3 regions of the Halalkalibacter lacteus genome follow, and region 3 is predicted to be linked to each of the others. Evidence: riboswitches for the same ligand, from Rfam matches in the RefSeq annotation. Region 3 holds a riboswitch; each other region holds the start of a gene.
The links. A riboswitch is a leader RNA that binds a small molecule or an ion and turns the genes downstream of it on or off. The one in region 3 is predicted to bind cobalamin.
Positions count from the first base shown of each region.

Region 1: it holds a riboswitch for cobalamin, as region 3 does, so the genes downstream of both, SAZ04_RS02410 ((2Fe-2S) ferredoxin domain-containing protein) here and metE (5-methyltetrahydropteroyltriglutamate--homocysteine S-methyltransferase) in region 3, are expected to answer to the same signal.
Region 2: it holds a riboswitch for cobalamin, as region 3 does, so the genes downstream of both, SAZ04_RS02495 (ABC transporter substrate-binding protein) here and metE (5-methyltetrahydropteroyltriglutamate--homocysteine S-methyltransferase) in region 3, are expected to answer to the same signal.

Region 1 covers NZ_JAWRVL010000002.1:197,962-202,235, reverse strand. Annotated here, with positions in the region: gene cobJ (precorrin-3B C(17)-methyltransferase) at 1-1,370, opposite strand, end outside; gene SAZ04_RS02410 ((2Fe-2S) ferredoxin domain-containing protein) at 1,589-1,972, opposite strand; cobalamin riboswitch at 2,124-2,307, opposite strand; cobalamin riboswitch at 2,476-2,658, opposite strand; gene SAZ04_RS02405 (GTP-binding protein) at 3,002-4,183, shown strand.
Region 2 covers NZ_JAWRVL010000002.1:214,555-218,828, forward strand. Annotated here, with positions in the region: gene SAZ04_RS02485 (ABC transporter ATP-binding protein) at 1-680, shown strand, start outside; gene bluB (5,6-dimethylbenzimidazole synthase) at 735-1,376, shown strand; cobalamin riboswitch at 1,458-1,655, shown strand; gene SAZ04_RS02495 (ABC transporter substrate-binding protein) at 1,822-2,835, shown strand; gene SAZ04_RS02500 (FecCD family ABC transporter permease) at 2,801-3,871, shown strand; gene SAZ04_RS02505 (adenosylcobinamide amidohydrolase) at 3,868-4,274, shown strand, end outside.
Region 3 covers NZ_JAWRVL010000026.1:7,407-11,680, reverse strand. Annotated here, with positions in the region: gene SAZ04_RS16755 (ATP-binding protein) at 1-145, shown strand, start outside; gene SAZ04_RS16750 (hypothetical protein) at 212-388, opposite strand; gene metE (5-methyltetrahydropteroyltriglutamate--homocysteine S-methyltransferase) at 406-2,694, opposite strand; cobalamin riboswitch at 2,809-2,996, opposite strand; gene SAZ04_RS16740 (cob(I)yrinic acid a,c-diamide adenosyltransferase) at 3,276-3,860, shown strand; gene SAZ04_RS16735 (VanW family protein) at 4,051-4,274, shown strand, end outside.

The DNA.
Region 1 (4,274 bases), on a different contig from region 3:
ATATCGTCATTAACCGCTCCATAACAAGCCATGCCACAGCCATTGAATCCAACCTTCAACTCTTTTGGTAGTTCAAGACCACTTAAGTTTTGATGTAATTCTTCTGCATATGGAATTGAATCCTTTTTTTCACCGTCACAGAAATCACACGCTTTTAATTGAAAAACATCACCAAGAGGTTCAAGGATAAACCCGGCGCTTTTTAATTTCTCCGTAATGATCTCTGGAGTAGCTGTAGGAATTCGAAGATGAATTTGATGGTGCGGCGTATATTCCATCGTTCCTTCGTCACCAACAACTTCAGCAAGAGCCAACATTTGTTTCGGAGTGAATTGCTTGTTAGCAACACCCGTACTAACAGCCAGTTCAAAAATAGAGACAACAGGGTTATTTACGGTCTTCGTTTCTTGTATTTGACTGGACATACCTTTTACTTTACTAAGCGCCTCTTGGGCAAGTTCTAGAGACGTCTTCTTAGGAACAACCGTTTCAACTGCTGTGGCAGCCGTTTGATCCTTTGCGAGGTCCATATCATTTTTTCCTTCGTGCAACGCCCAAGGTTCATTTTCGTGTCGTAATCGTTCATGCGGCTTTAATCGCTGTTCCGTTGTATGTAACGTATACTTCCGTTGATACCCCCTTGGTGTGATCATTTTATTATCATAGAGAACGGTAGATGAATTTCCGATAACAACCGTCGTTAACATCCCAATATCATAGTTCAGCATGTTTTCAAGGTCTGTAATGACAATATGTTCGCGCTCACGATAAGCACTTTTCACAAGACCAACTGGTGTTTTCGGTGAACGATACTCAAGTAGAATTCTTTGAGCCTCTTGAATCTGTCTCGTTCTCCGACCACTTTTTGGATTATATAAACTAATAACAAAGTCAGCTTGTGCGGCTGCTTCAATTCGTTTTGCAATAAGATCCCATGGAGTTAAGTGGTCACTTAAACTAATCGTACATGCATCGTGCATAATCGGTGCTCCTAGTAAGGATGCGCACGAGTTACTGGCAGATACACCTGGAATCACCTCGACACTTACCCCAGTTGCTTCTGTCCAGCCTTGTTCCATTAACACCTCATAAACCAGTCCTGCCATCCCATAAACACCAGCATCACCACTTGAAATAACAGCAACTGTTTTCCCTTCTTCAGCGAGACGAACGGCCGCCTGCGCACGACTCACCTCTTCAGACATACCCGTACTAATAATTTCTTGATTCGTTAATAAATCTTGTACCAAATCAACGTATGTTTTATAGCCAATGATGTAATCACTTTCTTGGATTGCTGTTTGTGCCCTGTTCGTCATATGATCAAAACTACCAGGTCCAAAGCCGATAACAAGTAATTTTCCAAGCATTATGCATACCTCCTTTTATAAGATGTTGTTCAAAAGGGTTGGTTTTTACCTTTTTGAACAACATCGAAGCAATGAGCGTAGTCGCTGTATATGGTGAGAGAAGTATCTCTCACCTTAAGCATGCTATGAGTGAGTTTCTCCATAGCATGCGCACAGCGAGCGGAGCCATTGCATCACCTTTTTGAATCCACACTCTTAGCTCAATAAACAAGAACAACCTATACCTTTGTCTTTGCCACTTTCGAAACGCCCTTAATTCTAGCAGTCGTATTCTTAGCTAGCATTTCACTATTTTCAAAGTCATAAATTAAAAATTCTTGTAAGTCAACTGACGGATCTAGATGGCTTTTAATAATAGAACGCCCGATTTCTGTTGAAGTAGCTGAGTACCAATTTCCCTCAGGGTAAACAATAACAACACACGCATCCTTACAACGACCATTACATCTTGTCCGCGATGTATGAATTTGCTGATCTAATTCAAGGTTCTTTATTTCTTCTCGAATAGCTATAGTAATTTCTTCCCCATCCTTCCTCATACAGCTAGATCCATTACAAATCAGAACATGTTTTTTTGTACCCGTTAAATTCCAAGTAGTCATAATCTATTCCTCCTTATTTACTTCCAGAATTTATTGATGAAAGTTGAAAATAAAAATACACCTCTATCAATAGATAGAGGTGCAGATAAATGGCATACAAGTTTACGTAGCATCTATTCTACATTTCTCTACCTATGACCCGTAGGTATTGAAGCAATTTCAAACAAAGGCAGGTTTCCTGACTTAGGTTCATCATTTCAATGCGTCTTCCCGATATACTCAGTGACTTTATACAATGAAATTCCCCATTACAGTGGCGGGACCGTGACGGATTTACACCGTGCTTCCCTTTTAAACATAACCAGTGGTTATGCACCTTTGTTTGGATTCTTAACTTAAATTATAGTTCTGGCTTTCTATTACATTTACAGTAGCGTGGATACGGCTTTTCCTCTTTTAAATAAAAATGCACCTCTATCTATAGATAGAGGTGCAAAATAAATGGCATACAAACATAAGTAGCATCTATTCTACACTTCTCTACCTATGACCCGTAGGTATTGAAGCAATTTCAAACAAAGGCAGGTCTCCTGACTTAGGTTCATCATTTCATTGCGTCTTCCCGATATACTCAGTGACTTTATACAATGAAATTCCCCATTACAGTGGCGGGACCGTGACGGATTTGCACCGTACTTCCCTTTTAAGCATAACTAGAGCTATGCACCTTTGTTATTGCATTTTTTTAAAATCATTTTTCTAAATGGTTTTATAAATTATTTCGATATATACAGTAGCAGGACATTAGACTGTAACTGTATTCCCTGCTACCTAAATAAAAAGAGTAGTTTATATTCACTGTCTATTAAACTACTCTTCAGTATATTTAGCAAGTATATATTTTGTACAAGTACTAAAAAAAACCTTTTATTTCATAAAATAAATCCTTCTATTTACAAAGTGACAAAAGAAAGATAAAATTTAAATCGTAACAATTACTATTTAAAACCACGTGTAAATGGAATTTTCACTTACATTAATATTTATACATGATCGCATGTGTAAGAGTTTAAAAGGAGGATTTATTTAATGAAAAAAGTACCTGTTACTGTACTAAGTGGTTATTTAGGTTCCGGTAAAACCACTTTATTAAACCACATCTTAACGAATCGTGAAGGGTTGAAAGTCGCTGTTATCGTAAATGATATGAGTGAAGTGAACATTGATGCTAAGCTTGTTAAAGACAATGGATTTTCGAGAACGGAGGAAAAACTAGTAGAGCTTCAAAATGGCTGTATTTGCTGTACTCTTCGTGAGGACTTAATGCAAGAAGTCGAGCGAATAGTTGATGCAGGAGATATCGATTATATCGTGATTGAATCGTCGGGCATTAGTGAGCCTGTACCAGTCGCCCAAACATTTACGTATATTGATGAAGAAATTGGTGTAGATTTAACGAAAAAGTGTAAGCTAGACACAATGGTGACCGTTGTTGATGCGAATCGTTTTTGGGATGATTATGCATCAGGTGAATCATTACTTGATCGTAAAGAAGGTACAGATGAATCTGATACGCGTGAAATTTCAGACCTTCTCGTTGATCAGATTGAATTTGCCGATGTGATTATTCTTAATAAAGTTGAAATGTTACAAGAAGTTGATAAAAATGAATTACTGAACTTCATGAGGAAATTAAATGCAGACGCAAATATTATTCCTACATCATTCTCTAAGGTAGAATTGTCTTCTATTTTACATACAGGCAAATTCGACTTTGATAAAGTGAGTCAGTCTGCTGGATGGATTAAGGAATTAAATGAAGAGCACAAACCAGAAACGGAGGAATACGGTGTCTCTTCATTTGTTTATCGAAGTAGAAAACCATTTCACCCAGAGCGTCTAATGAACTGGCTGGAAAATTGGCCTGTTGATGTTGTACGAGCGAAAGGGTTCATTTGGGTCGCTTCCAGAAATCAGATGGCTGGATTGATTTCACAGTCAGGGTCTATCGTTACCATTCAAGGTGCCGGAGAGTGGGTTGCAGCGTATTCTGAAGAAGAAAGACAGAAAGCACTCCTTGAGGAGCCTGAGCTACAAGCAAAATGGGACCCAGAATTCGGTGATCGAATGACAGAATTAGTCCTAATCGGTATTGATATGAATCATGAACAAGTTAGAGGTTCCCTTGATCAATGTGTATTAACAGATAGTGAGATGACTTCAGATTGGACTAAGATTCCCGATCCACTTCCACAATATGTTGAAGCTTAAAAAAAATCGTATAAATCTTTTATGTGAATGTTGAAAAAAGGCTGTTGATATCAATTGATCTCAACAGCCTTACTGTTTATAGATTTCTATA
Region 2 (4,274 bases), on a different contig from region 3:
TTAATTTGACTTTAAATAAGGGCGAATGCGTGGCGGTTGTTGGAGAAAGTGGTAGTGGAAAAAGTACATTAGCTAAATTAATTATGAAATTGGAAACATTATCAGCAGGAAAGATTCTTCTAGACGGTCAAGCTATACATGGGAAAAAGATGACAGATTTAGCTATTTATAAACGTATCCAACTAGTATTACAAGACTCATCTACTTCCTTACATCCAAAAATGCGTGTAGAAGAAATCTTGAAAGAACCCATTACTAATTTTTTTCCTGAACAAAAAGTAGAGTGGGAAAAAATGTTTTTCAAATTGTTAAAGCTAGTAGGTCTTGATCATTCATACTTATCAAGGTACCCGCATCAATTAAGTGGAGGGCAGAAACAGCGCGTATGTATCGCTAAGGCATTAGCAGTACAACCGGATCTTATTATTTTTGATGAATCGATTGCTAGTTTAGATAGGGACTCTCAAGAATCCATTGTAAATATGTTAAAACATATCCAAAAAAAAGAACAGGTATCGTATTTATTTATTACTCATGATCTTCAATCTGCTCAAACATTGTGTGATCGAGTAGCTGTTATGTATCAAGGCGAAATTGTAGAAACATTTAGAAATTGGGACTTACGACAGCTAAAACATCCTTATACACGTTCATTGGTCCACACTCTTGGTGAAAAGTGATTTTGAAGAAAAGGCAGTATGACTTTAACGAATTAGACGAGTTGGAGGAATCAAATGTTTACCGAAGAAGAAAAGAAAGCATTTTATAAGGTCATTTATAAAAGAAGAGATATTCGAACATTTCAACCAACGCCTATTCCTGAAGAATTGATATATAACCTACTTCATGCTGCTCACCATGCACCATCAGTAGGATTTATGCAACCATGGAATTTTATAATGGTTACGTCACAAGAAGTGAAAGAACGTCTTGCCTGGGCGGCTGACAAAGAAAGAAGAGCTCTTGCTATTCATTATGAAGAACAAGAAAAGAAACAATCTCATTTTCTGAGTTTGAAAATTGAAGGAATAAAAGAATCTCCTCTAACTATTTGTGTGACATGTGACCCGACACGAGGTGGATCCCATGTCTTAGGACGCAACTCAATTCCTGAAACGGATCAACTATCAACTGCTTGTGCGATTCAAAATATGTGGTTAGCAGCTTGTGTTGAAGGGTTAGCGATGGGCTGGGTTAGCTTTTATAAAAAACAAGACGTACGCGACATACTAGAAATTCCACCGCACATTGACCCTGTTGCATTGCTAACGATTGGTTACACAGATGAATATCCAGATAAGCCAATTCTTGAAACCTCTAAATGGGAAGAAAGAAAACAGTTAGAGCCCCTCATTTTCAAAAATAAATGGTCATAAGTTATAAGTGGCTTCGGATAAAAGAATTAATCAATTTACAAGGGACGGAAACTCTATTATAATAGCGTTTAGAACAAAAAAATGAATAGTAAACAAATAGGTTTCTTAAATGATAATAAATATTTAAGACTAAGAGGGAAGTTGGTGTAAGTCCAACACGGTCCCGCCACTGTAAGCGTTGAGGAAGGTTAGCAAATATCCACTGTGTATTCTGCATGGGAAGGGATAACCAACCGTTGATTCGTAAGTCAGGAGACCTGCCTATTATGTTTTTAATCTTCCTCGAGGAAAGGAATGTTTAAAGTGCATAGTAATCTTTTATGAAGGTTGCAAGTTTATAGTCAGTCTCGAGTAGACTAAGTATACATAAAATGCCTTTTTACACTACGCTTTCCTCTGGAATAGCGTTTTTTTGTGCTTGAAAATAGAAGGGGGAAAAACAGTGATTAACGAGATTTTCAAAAAGTGGGGGCTTTTCAGTATTGTTCTTCTGTTAAGTATGGCTATTATTGTAGGCTGTGGTACACAAGATCAAGAACAAGGCATTCAAGATGAAGTGAACTTAGAGGAAGAGGAAATAATTTCTGATGACAATGTAGAGTTGGACGAGGATAAAGGAGAACAGTTTCCTGTAACGATCACAGACGATGCTGGTCGAGAAGTTACAATTGAGTCAGAGCCTGAATCGATCGTCTCTATTCAAGCTAGTAACACAGAAATTGCCTTTGTACTTGGATTGGGCGATAAAATAATCGGTGTTTCGGATTATTGTAACTATCCAGCTGAGGCATTAGAGGTTGAAAAAGTTGGCGCGCAAGATATGAACGCAGAGTTGATTCTAACCCTGCTTCCAGATGTGGCTCTTGTATCGGATTATCATTTCAATTCTCATCCAGAAATATTAGAACAGTTTGAAGAAGCAGGTATAAACGTGCTTGTCGTTGGAAGTGCAACTTCATTTACTGATGTTTATGGCAATATTGAAATGATTGCTGCTGCAACAGGAAGTAAGGATAAAGCAGAAGAAATCATTTCTGATATGCAACAGCGCCATGAAGCAATCAAAGAAAAAGCAGATTCAATTACTGACAAAAAGAAAGTCTGGGTCGAAGTTTCACCGGCACCAGATATTTTTACGACAGGTCAAAATACATTTATGCATGAAATGCTTGAGTCCATTCACGCTATTAACGCTGCCGAAGATCATGACGGTTGGGTGAAATTGACGGAAGAAGAAATCGTTCAATTAAATCCTGATGTAATCATAACTACTTATGGATATTATGTAGAAAATCCAAGTGAAACAGTATTGACACGTGATGGGTGGGTTGAGGTACCAGCTGTAAAAAATGAACAAGTGTTTGATGTTGATAACGATACAGTTACTAGACCTGGTCCTCGTTTAATCGAAGGAGTGGAGACACTTGCGGAACTCATCTATCCGGAAATATTTAAGTAATAAAATTGTTTGGTTGTATATGCTAAGCGGAGGGTTTGTACTTGGTACAACCCTCCTTGGTTTATTAGTAAGCAGTGTGACCATTCCAGTCCCTGCCATTTTACATATCGTATTAGAAAATACTTTTAATATTGGATGGCTCGATGATATTCCGAGAAATGAAGAAATGATCATTTGGAATATCCGTCTCCCAAGAGTTCTACTTGCTCTTTGTGTAGGAGCATCACTAGCATTAGCAGGCGCAGCATTCCAAGGGCTCCTGCGTAACCCATTAGCTGATCCCTATACGATTGGGGTATCATCAGGTGCTGCTCTAGGTGCAGTATTCGTGCTGTTTTTTCAAGTTACTATCGTTGGTTTAGGAAGTTTCACTCTTCCAATCGTTGCGATTATTAGTGGCTTTATTACGTTACTTGTTGTGTTTGGGTTAGTCAGGTTAAGCAGTAGAAGTCTAGCTGTTGAAACAATTATATTAGCAGGTATTATTATTAGTGCTTTTATCGGTGCCATTACCTCTTTGGTCATTTCATTAGGGGATCGAGATGCGATGACACAGATTCTTTATTGGTTATACGGAAGTGTTGGAATGAGGGGATGGAGCCACGTTCACCTGATCATCCCATTTATGCTTGTCGGATCATTCATTGTACTTATCCATTATCGAGAATTAAATGCACTTGCGCTAGGCGAGGACGCAGCAGATCATATTGGTGTAGATGTAAAGAAAGGAAAAACATATATTTTAATTGGTGCATCTTTATTAACAGGAGCAGCAGTTGCTGTATCTGGTTCAATTGGGTTTGTCGGTCTTGTGATTCCACATTTAGTTCGTCTTATAACAGGCCCAAATCATCGACACGTCCTTCCTTTATCAATGTTAATAGGCGGAGCTTTTCTCATTTTAGCTGATTTAGTTGCAAGAACGATTATAGCTCCTAAAGAACTACCAATTGGTATCATTACGGCTTTAATAGGTGCACCAGTATTTGCACTATTATTGATTAGAGAAAGAATTGGGAGGGGGGGAGAAAGATGATGAAAGTTGAAAATTTAGTAGGTGGATATACAAATACCCCCATTATTAAAGATCTTAATTTAGAAATTAAAAAAGGAGAGTTTTTTGCACTTCTTGGGCCAAATGGGAGTGGAAAAACAACCCTATTTAAACTCATTACAGGTCAGTTACCTATTCAAAAAGGGGATATTCTACTATCTGGAAAAGCAATTAAGTCTCTTTCGAAGCTTGAAAAAGCAAAAAAAGTAGCTGTCTTGTCACAAGAAGTTCAAGTGTCATTTGATTATACCGTTGAAGAAATTATTAGTCTTGGACGTTACCCTCATCAAAAAGGGATTCTAAAACAGCTATCAAAAGCTGATTGGAAAGTCATTGAAGAGGTCATGGAATTAACAAAAATAAGCCAATTTCAAAAGACTCAATT
Region 3 (4,274 bases):
TACAAGGGGACGTGGAGGAACTGGATTAGGTCTTGCGATTGCGAAGAATATTGTCGATTCGCATGGTGGGCATATTTCCGTGCACAGTAAAATGAATGAGGGAACAACTTTTTCCTTTTTTATCCCATGTATATTCAATAATTAAAACCTAACCCCGACAAGTGTTTGTCGGGGTTAGACCTTGTTAAGACAAGCTCGGTTCTTCTGTACATTAACTATTGATCAAATTATGATAGATTGCAATCCAGCGCTCTTTCGTTTTGATATCGGTCAAAGATAGATAATGAAACAATGTCTCTAAACTTTTTGCATCCATATTCTTGATAAAAGCATTCATTACTTTTTCATCACACGTATTTCGCAGGAAGCGGACAAGTTCATATCTCATTCTTAAACCATCTCCTTTTAGTTACTTAGTTGTTTTTCTGCAATTTTTGTTCGAGCAACTTTTGCAGCAGTGACCATATTTTTTAAGGCAGCAACGGTTTCTGTTTCACCACGGGTTTTTAGTCCGCAGTCTGGATTAACCCAGAAGAGGTTAGCTGGTAAGACGGAGAGGGCGCGTTCGATAATAGATAGCATCTCTTCATTCTTTGGAACTCGTGGGCTATGTATATCATAGACTCCGAGTCCAATGCCTTTGTCATAGACGGTTGTTTCAAATGCTTGAATCAATTCAGCATGACTTCTTGACGTCTCAATAGAAATAACGTCAGCATCTAATGCTTTTATCGCATTAATGATCTCGTTGAAATCGCTATAACACATATGAGTATGAACTTGTGTTGTATCTTTCACTGCTGAAGTACTCATGCGGAATGCTTCTATAGCCCATGTAAGATAGTTTTGATGTTTTTCTTCTTTTAGAGGTAAGCCCTCTCTAAGTGCAGGCTCATCTACTTGAATCATCGTAATTCCATTGGCTTCAAGCACTTGGACTTCTTTTAAGATGGCCTCTGCAATTTGAAAAGCGACTTCTTGATTCGAAATGTCATTTCGGACAAACGACCAATTTAAAATTGTTACAGGCCCAGTTACCATCCCTTTTACCGGTTTATTTGTTAGAGATTGTGCATAAGCTGTTTCTTTTAATGTCATCGGTTCTATGAATGATACATTTCCAAAGATGATAGGAGGCTTCACACAACGAGAACCATATGATTGAACCCAGCCATTTTTTGAAAACGTAAATCCTGCTAATTTTTCTCCAAAAAATTCAACCATATCATTTCTTTCAAACTCTCCGTGTACAAGGACATCAAGTGCCAACTCTTCTTGAATGTGAATCCATTTTTCAATAGCTGAGTAAATGTGTGATTCGTATGCTTCATTTGAAAGTTCACCTTTTCTCCACTTAAAACGCGTTTGACGAATTTCTTTTGTTTGTGGAAAGCTCCCTATTGTTGTTGTTGGCAGCAGTGGCAAATCCCATTTTTGTTGCTGTAGATGGTATCGATCTGAAAAAGATAAAGGTCGAGTCGTAGGTAGTAATGGGCGTTCCTGCTTCACTCGCCATTCTGATTTCTCCAAGGCTTCAAATGATTGCTTATATTTTAATAATGATTGCTTGTTTTGATCATTACAATCAACGGTTACATCTCTTAACAGGCATAATTCATCAAGTTTTTCTTTGCAAAATGCCAAAGCTTTTTTAATAATTGGCTCTAATTCTGTTTCATGTTCAAGACTGACTGGAACATGCAGCAAGCTAGTAGAAGGCTGCAATATTTGGTTTTCAATTGGAACATAAGCTGCCAGTTCAGTTAAAAAGCGATGATTCTCTTCTAGATTTGATTTCCAAATGTTTCGGCCGTCAATGATTCCTATACCAAGCAGTTTATCTTTAGGAAATCCATATTTCTTGATTGCTGTCACATTTTCATTTAAGCCACTGACAAAGTCTAACCCGATCCCTTTAACGGGTAGGTTTACCACCTCTTTATAATGAGAAACTGCTTCGAAATATGTTTGAATAATAATATCAAGATGTGGTACTTGTTTTGTAATTTCATTATAAAGGTTTGAGAATAGCGTCATTTCTTCAGTTGAAAGATCCATTACAAGATAAGGCTCATCGATTTGAACAATTGGAGCTCCAGCGTCAGCTAATTCAAGGAGTAATTGAATATAGACTTGCGCTAAGTTTTTCAACTGACTTTCAAATTTTTGTTCTTCGTATCCTTTTGATAGCTTTAAAAAGGTGAAAGGACCGATGATGACGGGTTTTCCAATGATGTTTAACTCATGTTTTGCTTCTAAAAATGCTTCAAGTGGTTTATTCCAAACCAAGGCAGGTTTCCGTTCTTCCAATTCAGGAACGATAAAGTGATAGTTTGTATCAAACCATTTTGTCATTTCGCAAGCAGGGGTATCCTTACTTCCCCGAGCCATTGAAAAATATGTTGATAGAGATACCGGACCATCTGAATAAGAAAAGCGATCTGGAACGAATCCAAACATCGTTGCCGTATCAAGTACATGATCGTAAAATGAAAAATCACCAACTGGAATAAGATCAACTTTTTTATCAATTTGTGTTTGTAAATAATGGAGTCGATACTTTTTCATTTGCTTATAAAAGGTTTTTTCTGAAATTGTTGAAGCCCAATAAGCTTCAAGTGTTTTCTTCCATTCGCGTTTCTCGCCAATGCGAGGATAGCCAAGATTACTAGTTTTAATTACGTTCAATGTCATAACCTCCAAATTTTTTTGTAACAAAAAAAGACATCATTACCAGAAAAAGGGTAACGATATCCATAGAATAATCAATGAAGTATTGTTAACACCTCCCTATCTCCCGTAGGTAAAGCAGTGTTGTTGAAATAGGCAGGTCTCCTGGCTTTAGTATCATCATTATCGTGGTCTTCCCGGCTTTTGCCAGTGACACAGGTCACGATAACTCCTCTATTACAGTGGCGGGACCGCTCCGGATTTACACCGAATTCCCTTTTAAACTTTAAATAAATATTTAAAGTACCAATTTCCAACATATGAGATTGTTTTAAACTCTAGCGTAGAGTGATGGGCTATGTCAATAGTTTTATTCTATTTTGAAAATTTCCCTTTGCCAATCTAGTAAGACGATGACCATTTTAAAAAAATACTGTCATAGATTTGTTTTTCATGTATACTGAAAAATACAAAAATGAAATAAAGACTATGAAATGTTTTCAAGATTATGCAGTATTTATTTAGAATTTCTATCTTGAATCATTTGTTTTTTAATGTGATTGAACACAAAATCAATTCTAAACAAATATAGTAGGGGGAACGTTATGAAGTTATATACACGTACAGGTGATGAGGGAAAGACAAGTGTTATAGGTGGGAGATTGGATAAAGATGATACAAGAGTGGTTGCTTATGGGACAACGGATGAACTTAATTCTTTTGTTGGCCAGGTCGTAGCTCAGTTAGATGATGCGATTTTTCCTGATATAAAGGAGGAACTTGTGAAAATTCAGCATGAACTGTTCGATTGTGGTGGTGATTTAGCTATGATGAAGGCATCTGAAAAACATCCGTATAAGGCAAAACAAGAGATGATTGATTTTCTCGAGGAGCGAATTGATGTCTACATTCAAGAAGCGCCAGAATTAGAGCGCTTTATCTTACCAGGTGGGTCTTTGCAAGCATCAACTCTTCATGTGTGCCGAACGGTTACAAGACGTGCGGAACGTTATGTGACAAGGCTACATCGTGAAGTTGATGAGACGAACCCAATTGTTTTAAAATATTTAAATCGTCTTTCCGATTATTTTTTTGCGATTGCACGAGTGGTAAACCATCGTCTAAAAGTGAAAGATGTGGAATATGAAAGAAGTGCGATCGTATTTAAAGGTGGAAAGCGAACGAAATAGATGATTAAGAAACCACGCAACTATATTGTGTGGTTTTTTTTTTTGAAATGAAATGTTTAAATTGTAGTCAACTAAGTAGCAGGTTTTTGGTATGGATTTTATTTGAAAAAAGCATGGATTGTCTGGAATGATTCAAATGTCTTTTCATATATTGATAAATGTGTGGGCTGTTTTGAGGGGGAAACAATATATGAAAAAGAGTTTGTTTTTTTGTGTTCTTTTTTTACTTGTTGCATGTAGTAACGATCTGTCAGCAGAAGAGTTGAAACCAGTTGCTGTTCACTCTTCTTATTTTCAAACGGAGACGAATTGGAAAGCACCTGTTTATTGGAAAGTTGATTTGAAAGATGAATTTAATGATTTAGTTCATGACATTCTTTTAAATGATTTTGGTTATTTTGTAGAGCAATCTCT